DNA from 3 places in the Streptomyces sp. NPDC000983 genome. Region 3 is predicted to be linked to each of the others. Evidence: riboswitches for the same ligand, from Rfam matches in the RefSeq annotation. Region 3 holds a riboswitch; each other region holds the start of a gene.

Region 1 (2,256 bases), on a different contig from region 3:
ATGACGGCGGCGCCAGCGACTGCTGTGCGCCGCCGCGTCGATCGGCAGCACGCGGGATCAGTCCTGGTCGGCCCGCGAGGTCACGGTGACACCGCCGGACGTGTCCCCGCCGTCCGCCACCCGGTCCAGCGCCCGCCGCTCGCCCTGCCGCCGCCCCCGGCGCAGGCCGAAGTAGTAGGCGAGGACACCGGCCCCGAGGGCGGCCTGGAAGCTGAACAGGGCCGACTCGATCTCACCGGACGGCGGTTCGTACAGGGGCGAGAACCAGGGCTCGTAGTCCGGCTGGAGCTCGGTGATCGCCGTCTCCGCCTCGCCGTCGGCACCCGCGAACGGTTCCTCCTTGTGGTCGCCGAGGCCCAGCGCGAGCGGCAGCACCGCGAGCGCCGCCACGACCAGCAGCAGCAGGAGGTTGATCCTGGTGTTCCTCTTCATCGCGCCACCGCCTCGGTCTCGGTCTCGGTCTTCGTCCGGGTCTGCCGCCGGGTGAGGAGCACACCCAGCCGGGTCAGTTCGCCCTTGCTGGACTGCACCAGCAGTCGCATCACGAGCACGGTGAGCAGGCCCTCGCTGACCGCGAGCGGGATCTGGGTGACGGCGAAGATGGAGCCGAACTTGCCGAGCGCGCCGAGGAATCCACTGCTCGGGTCGGGGAAGGCGAGCGCCAGCTGGACGCTGGTGACGCAGTAGGTGGACAGGTCGGCGACGAACGCGCCGAAGAAGACGGCGACCATCAGCGGCACGTCGTAGCGGCGCAGGAGCCGGTAGACGGCGTATCCGGCCCAGGGTCCGACGATCGCCATGGAGAAGACGTTCGCGCCGAGGGTGGTCAGGCCGCCGTGCGCGAGCAGCAGCGCCTGGAAGAGCAGGGTGATGGTGCCCAGCACCGCCATGATCGGCGGCCGGAACAGGATGGCGCCCAGCCCCGTGCCGGTGGGATGGGAGCAACTCCCGGTCACCGAGGGCAGTTTGAGCGCGGACAGTACGAAGGTGAAGGCACCGGAGGCGCCCAGGAGCAGCGTGCTCTCCGGGTTCTCCCTGACTTCACGGGTGAGCGACCGAACTCCGTGGACGACGAAGGGCGCGGACGCGACGCTCCAGGCGACCGCGTGCGCCGGAGGCAGAAATCCCTCGGCTATGTGCATGGCTCAGCAGACCCTCTCCAGCACCTCGTGGATGGTTGACGCGCCTTGGCCGGTCTCCTGGCTGACGGGTGACACCGCCCGTGACTCCGCCTTCCCGGGTCCCGAAGGACCCAGTGGCTGCCCGTGAGGGCTGGAGCCGGACTTCCCGATCACAGTGGCGAGGGCCGCACCGGTATCGCACCGGATTTCCCGTTCACCAAGGCGTGGTGACAGTAGTGCCTGATCAGGTTGGCTGACAAGCGCTCCTCGGGGGCGCAAGGGCGGCGCACGCAAGCTCGCGCTCCGGCGCGCCCCCGTGGAGCGTGGCGTCAGTCCCAGCTGTATCCGTCGCCGAAGTTGAGGGTGTGTTCGAGGACGTCCTCCAGCGGGTCGTTGACGTCGACGCCGCTGACCACGGAGACCACGGGCGCGTTGTTGGTGACGTTGAGCTGGGGGCCGTCGTGGGCGGCGGCCTGCGTGGCACCGGTCCCGGCGACGAACGTGGCGGCCAGGGCGGCGGGGACGAGGGTGACGCGTGCGCGCATGAAGGCGCTCCTCCGAGATCGGAATCACACGGGCGTGGGGTCCGATCGCGACCTACCGCACGCGGGGCCCGCGATGTCACCGCGGGTGCGCGATTCACCTGTACGGGTCCGGTGGTCCGGCCGTGTGCCACGGGCCGAGGGATCCGTCACAGCGACGGCGCGCTCCTCGTCTCAACTCCCGCCGTCTCCCGGGACCGGCCCGAGGGTGAACTCCACCTCGTCGAACCGGTGCCCGTTGACCTGGAGTTGTACGGCGTGTGTGCCCGGGTGGTAGACGCGTGTGGTGATGGGGCGGAAGGAGTGGGTGCGGGTCAGCTCCGCCGACTCGCCGGGTGCCAGGTCGCGCCGGGTGAGTTTGAAGACCTTGGGCGCCGTCCGGCCGTTCGCCTTCATGTGGTGGACGACGTAGTCGACGGAGAGGGAGACCGGTCCGGCGGAGACATTGGTGATGTGCGCGGTGAACGCCAGGGTTCCGCCCATGGGGATCCGGGTCTCCGTCACGACCGGACCGACCACCTTGAGATCGTCCCGGCCGCCGTGGAACCCGACGAGTTCCAGGGCGGCCGGTTCACCGGCCTTGACGAGCGTGC
Region 2 (2,256 bases), on a different contig from region 3:
CCTACGCCACCCTGGCGCTCGGCTCGGCACTGGCGCTGTTCATGTACCCGCACTCGATCACGGCGACGCTGTCGTCCCGGAGCCGTGACGTGATCCGCCGCAACACCACCATCCTGCCGCTGTACTCCCTGATGCTGGGCCTGCTGGCGCTGCTGGGGTTCATGGCGATCGCGGCCGGGGTGAAGGTGGACAACGGCCAACTGGCGATCCCGCAGCTGTTCGAGAACATGTTCCCGGCCTGGTTCGCGGGCGTGGCCTTCGCGGCGATCGGCATCGGCGCGCTGGTGCCAGCGGCGATCATGTCGATCGCGGCCGCCAACCTCTTCACCCGCAACATCTACAAGGACTTCCTCAAGCCCGACGCCACGCCGGCGCAGGAGACCAAGGTCTCCAAGATCGTGTCGCTGCTGGTGAAGGTGGGCGCCCTGGTCTTCGTGCTGACGATGGACAAGACGGTCGCCATCAACTTCCAGCTGCTGGGCGGCATCTGGATCCTGCAGACCTTCCCGGCCCTGGTGGGCGGCCTGTTCACCCGCTGGTTCCACCGCTGGGCGCTGCTGGGCGGCTGGGCGGTCGGCATGCTCTACGGCACGGTGGCGGCGTACGGCGTGGCCTCGCCCACGCAGGCCCACTTCGGCGGCTCCTCGAAGGAGATCCCCGGCATCGGCGAGATCGGGTACATCGGGCTCACGGCCTTCGTGCTCAACCTGGCCGTCACGGTGGTCCTGACCTTCGTGCTGCGGGCGGCGAAGGCCCCGGAGGGCGTCGACGAGACGAGCCCCGGGGACTACACCGCGGACGCGGGCGACCCGGGTGTGCAGAAGGACCTGGCCCCGCTGCACTGAGCGTTGCCGCCACGACGGGCCGCCGGACAGCACGCGCTGTGCGGCGGCCCGTCGTCGTACGTACCCACGCGCCGTACGGCGGCGGCCCGTCGCCGTACCCACGCCCCACGCCCCACGCCCCGTGCCCCGTGCCCCGTGCCCCAACCGGAACCCCGTGCCGGAGCATCGCGGGTTCACTCTCCTCATCTGTCAGTTGACGCTCTGAAGCCAGGGCGACACAACATCTGGGGGTACCACCGCGCCCCGGCACAAGATGTATGCTCGTGCTCGCTGCCGCCGCAGGGGAATCCGGTGTGAATCCGGAACTGTCCCGCAACGGTGTACCTGTGCATGTCCGTTCCCCGAACAGACCTGCACAGGAGTCAGTCCGAGGACCTGCCGACAGCGCGCCCGGCCATCCGGCCGGTGCGCTTTCGACGTCCGGGCCTCGTGGAATGGGCCGGTGGACGCGACGCCCCGTGCGCTCGTGAGCCGCCCCCTGCCCTCCGCAGAGCCCTGTGCCGAGCGAGGGAGAGCCCCACGTGACCATCGCGCCAGCCGATCCGGCTTCAGCCGACCTGGTTCAGACCGACGGTCCCGGTACCGCGCTGCTGCGGACCCTGACCGAGCTGACCGCCGACCTCCCCGACGCCGACCCCGGCCGGGTCGCCGCCGCGGCGCTGCGCGGCCGTTCGGCCCGGGCCGACGAGGCGGAGCTGCGCGAACTGGCCACGGAGGCCGCGGCCGGCCTCATCTCCGAGGACCCGGCGTACAGCAGGCTCGCCGCCCGGCTGCTCACCCTCTCCGTCGCCGCCGAGGCCGCCTCGCAGGGCGTCACCTCCTTCACCGGGTCCGTCGCCGTCGGGCACCGGGAGGGGCTCATCGCCGACCGGACCGCCGAGTTCGTGCGGATCCACGGCGCCCGCCTGGACGCGCTGATCGACACCGGGGCCGACGACCGCTTCGGCTACTTCGGACTGCGCACCCTGCACAGCCGGTACCTGCTGCGCCACCCCATCACCCGCCGGGTCGTGGAGACGCCCCAGCACTTCATGCTCCGGGTCGCCGCCGGTCTCGCCGAGGACGACTCCGTCCGCTCCCTCGACGAGGTCGCAGCGCTCTACCGCCTGATGAGCCGCCTGGACTACCTGCCCTCCTCCCCCACCCTGTTCAACTCCGGCACCCGGCACCCCCAGATGTCGTCCTGCTACCTGCTGGACTCCCCGCTGGACGAGCTGGACTCCATCTACGACCGCTACCACCAGGTCGCCCGCCTCTCCAAGCACGCCGGCGGCATCGGCCTCGCCTACTCCCGCATCCGTTCGCGCGGTTCGCTCATCCGCGGCACCAACGGCCACTCCAACGGCATCGTGCCGTTCCTCAAGACCCTCGACGCCTCGGTCGCCGCCGTGAACCAGGGCGGCCGGCGCAA
Region 3 (2,256 bases):
GACGACGCCGGAATGCCGCCAAAGCCTAGGGACGATCAGCGGAGGGAAACACGCGGAATGAAGGGAACGAGCGGGAATGCCATCAAATGCCATGGCCCGGTGCCGCAGTGGTCACTCCGGGGCCTCCATCCAGTGCACGCACTTCAGCTCCTGCCCGCGCAGCTCGTACTTGAGGCAGATCTGGGCCCGGATCACGGGGGGCTGCTTGTCCCGGTCGTGGAACTCCGTGATGACCCGGTCGCCCTCACGGGTGGAGACCGCGATCTTCCGGCTGGTGTCGATGCCCAGCATCTTCTCCAGTGCCAGGCTCGCCAGGGCGTACTTCTTCGCGGCTTCAGGGTGGTTCCTGAACACCTGCGTGATCTCGCGGAAGAACGCGGTGTCCGTCTTGGTGTCGTACTCGGTGGCAGTCACGGCCATCTCCTTGAGTGGCAGTGTCGGAGAACACCCCTCTCTCCAGGCTGCTACTTCCGTGCAGGGCACGCCACTCGGGGCACGGCACGGACCGAGGGAGCCTGAGTGACCGACCGCACGCCCTGACCGTACGGCGGGCTTGATAGCCTCCTGGAGCCAGTCGAGCCACACCTTGAGGCCAGGGAATCCGGTGCGAATCCGGAACTGACGCGCAGCGGTGAGGGGGACGGGCGGGGCACGACGCCACTGGGAGACCGGGAAGGCGCCCCGACCGGACGAACCCGAGTCCGAAGACCTGCTGGCACCTTCGCGCCCCGGCGCGGAGGGACTCCGTAGGCCAGGCTCCGCGTACGAGCCCCGACCCCCGAGGCATGCCCATGCACCGCACCACCCCCGTCCTTCTCCTCGCGTCCGCCCTGCTGTTCACCGGTTGCGGATCCTCGACCGGGGACGACACCAAGGCCCAGGAGACCGCCGCCGGTTACCCGGTCACCCTCGACAACTGCGGTCACGAGGCCACCCTGAAGTCCGCGCCCAAGCGGGCCGTCTCCCTCAACCAGGGCACCACCGAGATCCTGCTCTCCCTCGGCCTCGCCGACCGCATGGCCGGCACGGCCACCTGGACCGACCCGGTCATGAAGGGCCTGGGCCCGGCCAACGCCTCCGTACCGCGCCTCGCCGACAACAACCCCTCCTTCGAGAAGGTCCTGGACGCCGAACCCGACCTCGTCACCGCCTCGTTCGTCTCCACCCTCGGCAAGGGCGGCGTCGCCTCCCGCGAGCAGTTCGAGGAACTGGGCGTGCCCACCTACGTCTCGCCCTCCGACTGCGCGGCCGGCAAGGACAACGACAGCGGCGGCGACGGCTCGCGCAGCGAACCCCTCACCCTGGACACCGTGTACGGCGAGATCCGTGACCTCGCGCGCGTGTTCGGCGTCGACGAACGCGGCGAGAAGCTGGTCGCCTCGCTGGAGAAGCGGGTGCGCACGGCCACCGCCGGACTGGACGCCTCGGACGTCACCCTCATGTACTGGTTCGCCAACTCCCAGTCGCCCTACCTCGCCGGCTGCTGCGGCGCCCCCGGCGCCATCACCCGAGCCGTCGGCGCGCGCAACGCCTTCGACGACACGCACGAGGAGTGGCCCCAGATCGGCTGGGAGACCGTCGCCGACCGCGACCCCGACGTCATCGTCATCGGCGACCTGACCCGCAGGCAGCAGACCGCCGAGACCGCCGAGGCCAAGATCCGCTTCCTGGAGACCAACCCCGCCACCCGCAACCTCACCGCCGTGAAGGAGCAGCGGTACGTGCTGCTGAGCGGGCAGTCGATGAACCCCTCCATCCGCACGATCGAGGGCATCGAGCAGGTGGCGGCCGGTCTGCGGGACTTCGGGCTCGTCAAGTGAGTTCCCGTACCCTGCTGTTGACCGGCGGCGGTCTGGCCGCCCTGCTCGCCTCGGTCGCCGTGGCCGTGACCATCGGCCCCGCCGACATCTCCACCGGCGATGTGTGGGCCGCCGTCGCGGCCCATCTCGGCCTGGGGGAGAGCACGTTGGCGCCGCTGAGGGACGGCATCGTGTGGAACCTGCGGATGCCGCGGACCCTGCTCGCCGCCGTCTGCGGGGCGGGGCTCGCGGTGTGCGGGGCGGTGATGCAGTCGCTGCTGCGCAACCCGCTGGCCGACCCCTTCGTCCTCGGCGTCTCCTCCGGCGCGTCCACGGGAGCGGTCGCCGTGGTCGTGCTGGGCGTGGGCGGGGGAGCGGTGTCGCTGTCGGCGGGCGCCTTCCTGGGCGCGCTGCTCTCCTTCGCGCTGGTGCTGTTCCTCAGCCACACCCTGGGCGG

Evidence for each region. Region 3 has a riboswitch for cobalamin ahead of ABT296_RS34665 (ABC transporter substrate-binding protein). Riboswitches for the same ligand answer to the same signal wherever they lie in the genome.
Region 1: linked by a shared signal. The riboswitch ahead of ABT296_RS26770 (energy-coupling factor ABC transporter permease) and the one ahead of ABT296_RS34665 (ABC transporter substrate-binding protein) in region 3 are both predicted to bind cobalamin.
Region 2: linked by a shared signal. The riboswitch ahead of ABT296_RS04910 (ribonucleoside-diphosphate reductase subunit alpha) and the one ahead of ABT296_RS34665 (ABC transporter substrate-binding protein) in region 3 are both predicted to bind cobalamin.

The regions. Positions count from the first base shown of each region.
Region 1 is NZ_JBEPBM010000026.1:96,272-98,527, forward strand. It holds gene cbiQ (cobalt ECF transporter T component CbiQ) at 1-51, opposite strand, end outside; gene ABT296_RS26765 (energy-coupling factor ABC transporter substrate-binding protein) at 58-432, opposite strand; gene ABT296_RS26770 (energy-coupling factor ABC transporter permease) at 429-1,142, opposite strand; cobalamin riboswitch at 1,173-1,358, opposite strand; gene ABT296_RS26775 (hypothetical protein) at 1,451-1,666, opposite strand; gene ABT296_RS26780 (DNA alkylation repair protein) at 1,838-2,256, opposite strand, start outside.
Region 2 is NZ_JBEPBM010000003.1:189,967-192,222, forward strand. It holds gene mctP (monocarboxylate uptake permease MctP) at 1-845, shown strand, start outside; cobalamin riboswitch at 1,103-1,242, shown strand; gene ABT296_RS04910 (ribonucleoside-diphosphate reductase subunit alpha) at 1,367-2,256, shown strand, end outside.
Region 3 is NZ_JBEPBM010000053.1:14,298-16,553, forward strand. It holds gene ABT296_RS34660 (hypothetical protein) at 112-420, opposite strand; cobalamin riboswitch at 555-731, shown strand; gene ABT296_RS34665 (ABC transporter substrate-binding protein) at 786-1,820, shown strand; gene ABT296_RS34670 (FecCD family ABC transporter permease) at 1,817-2,256, shown strand, end outside.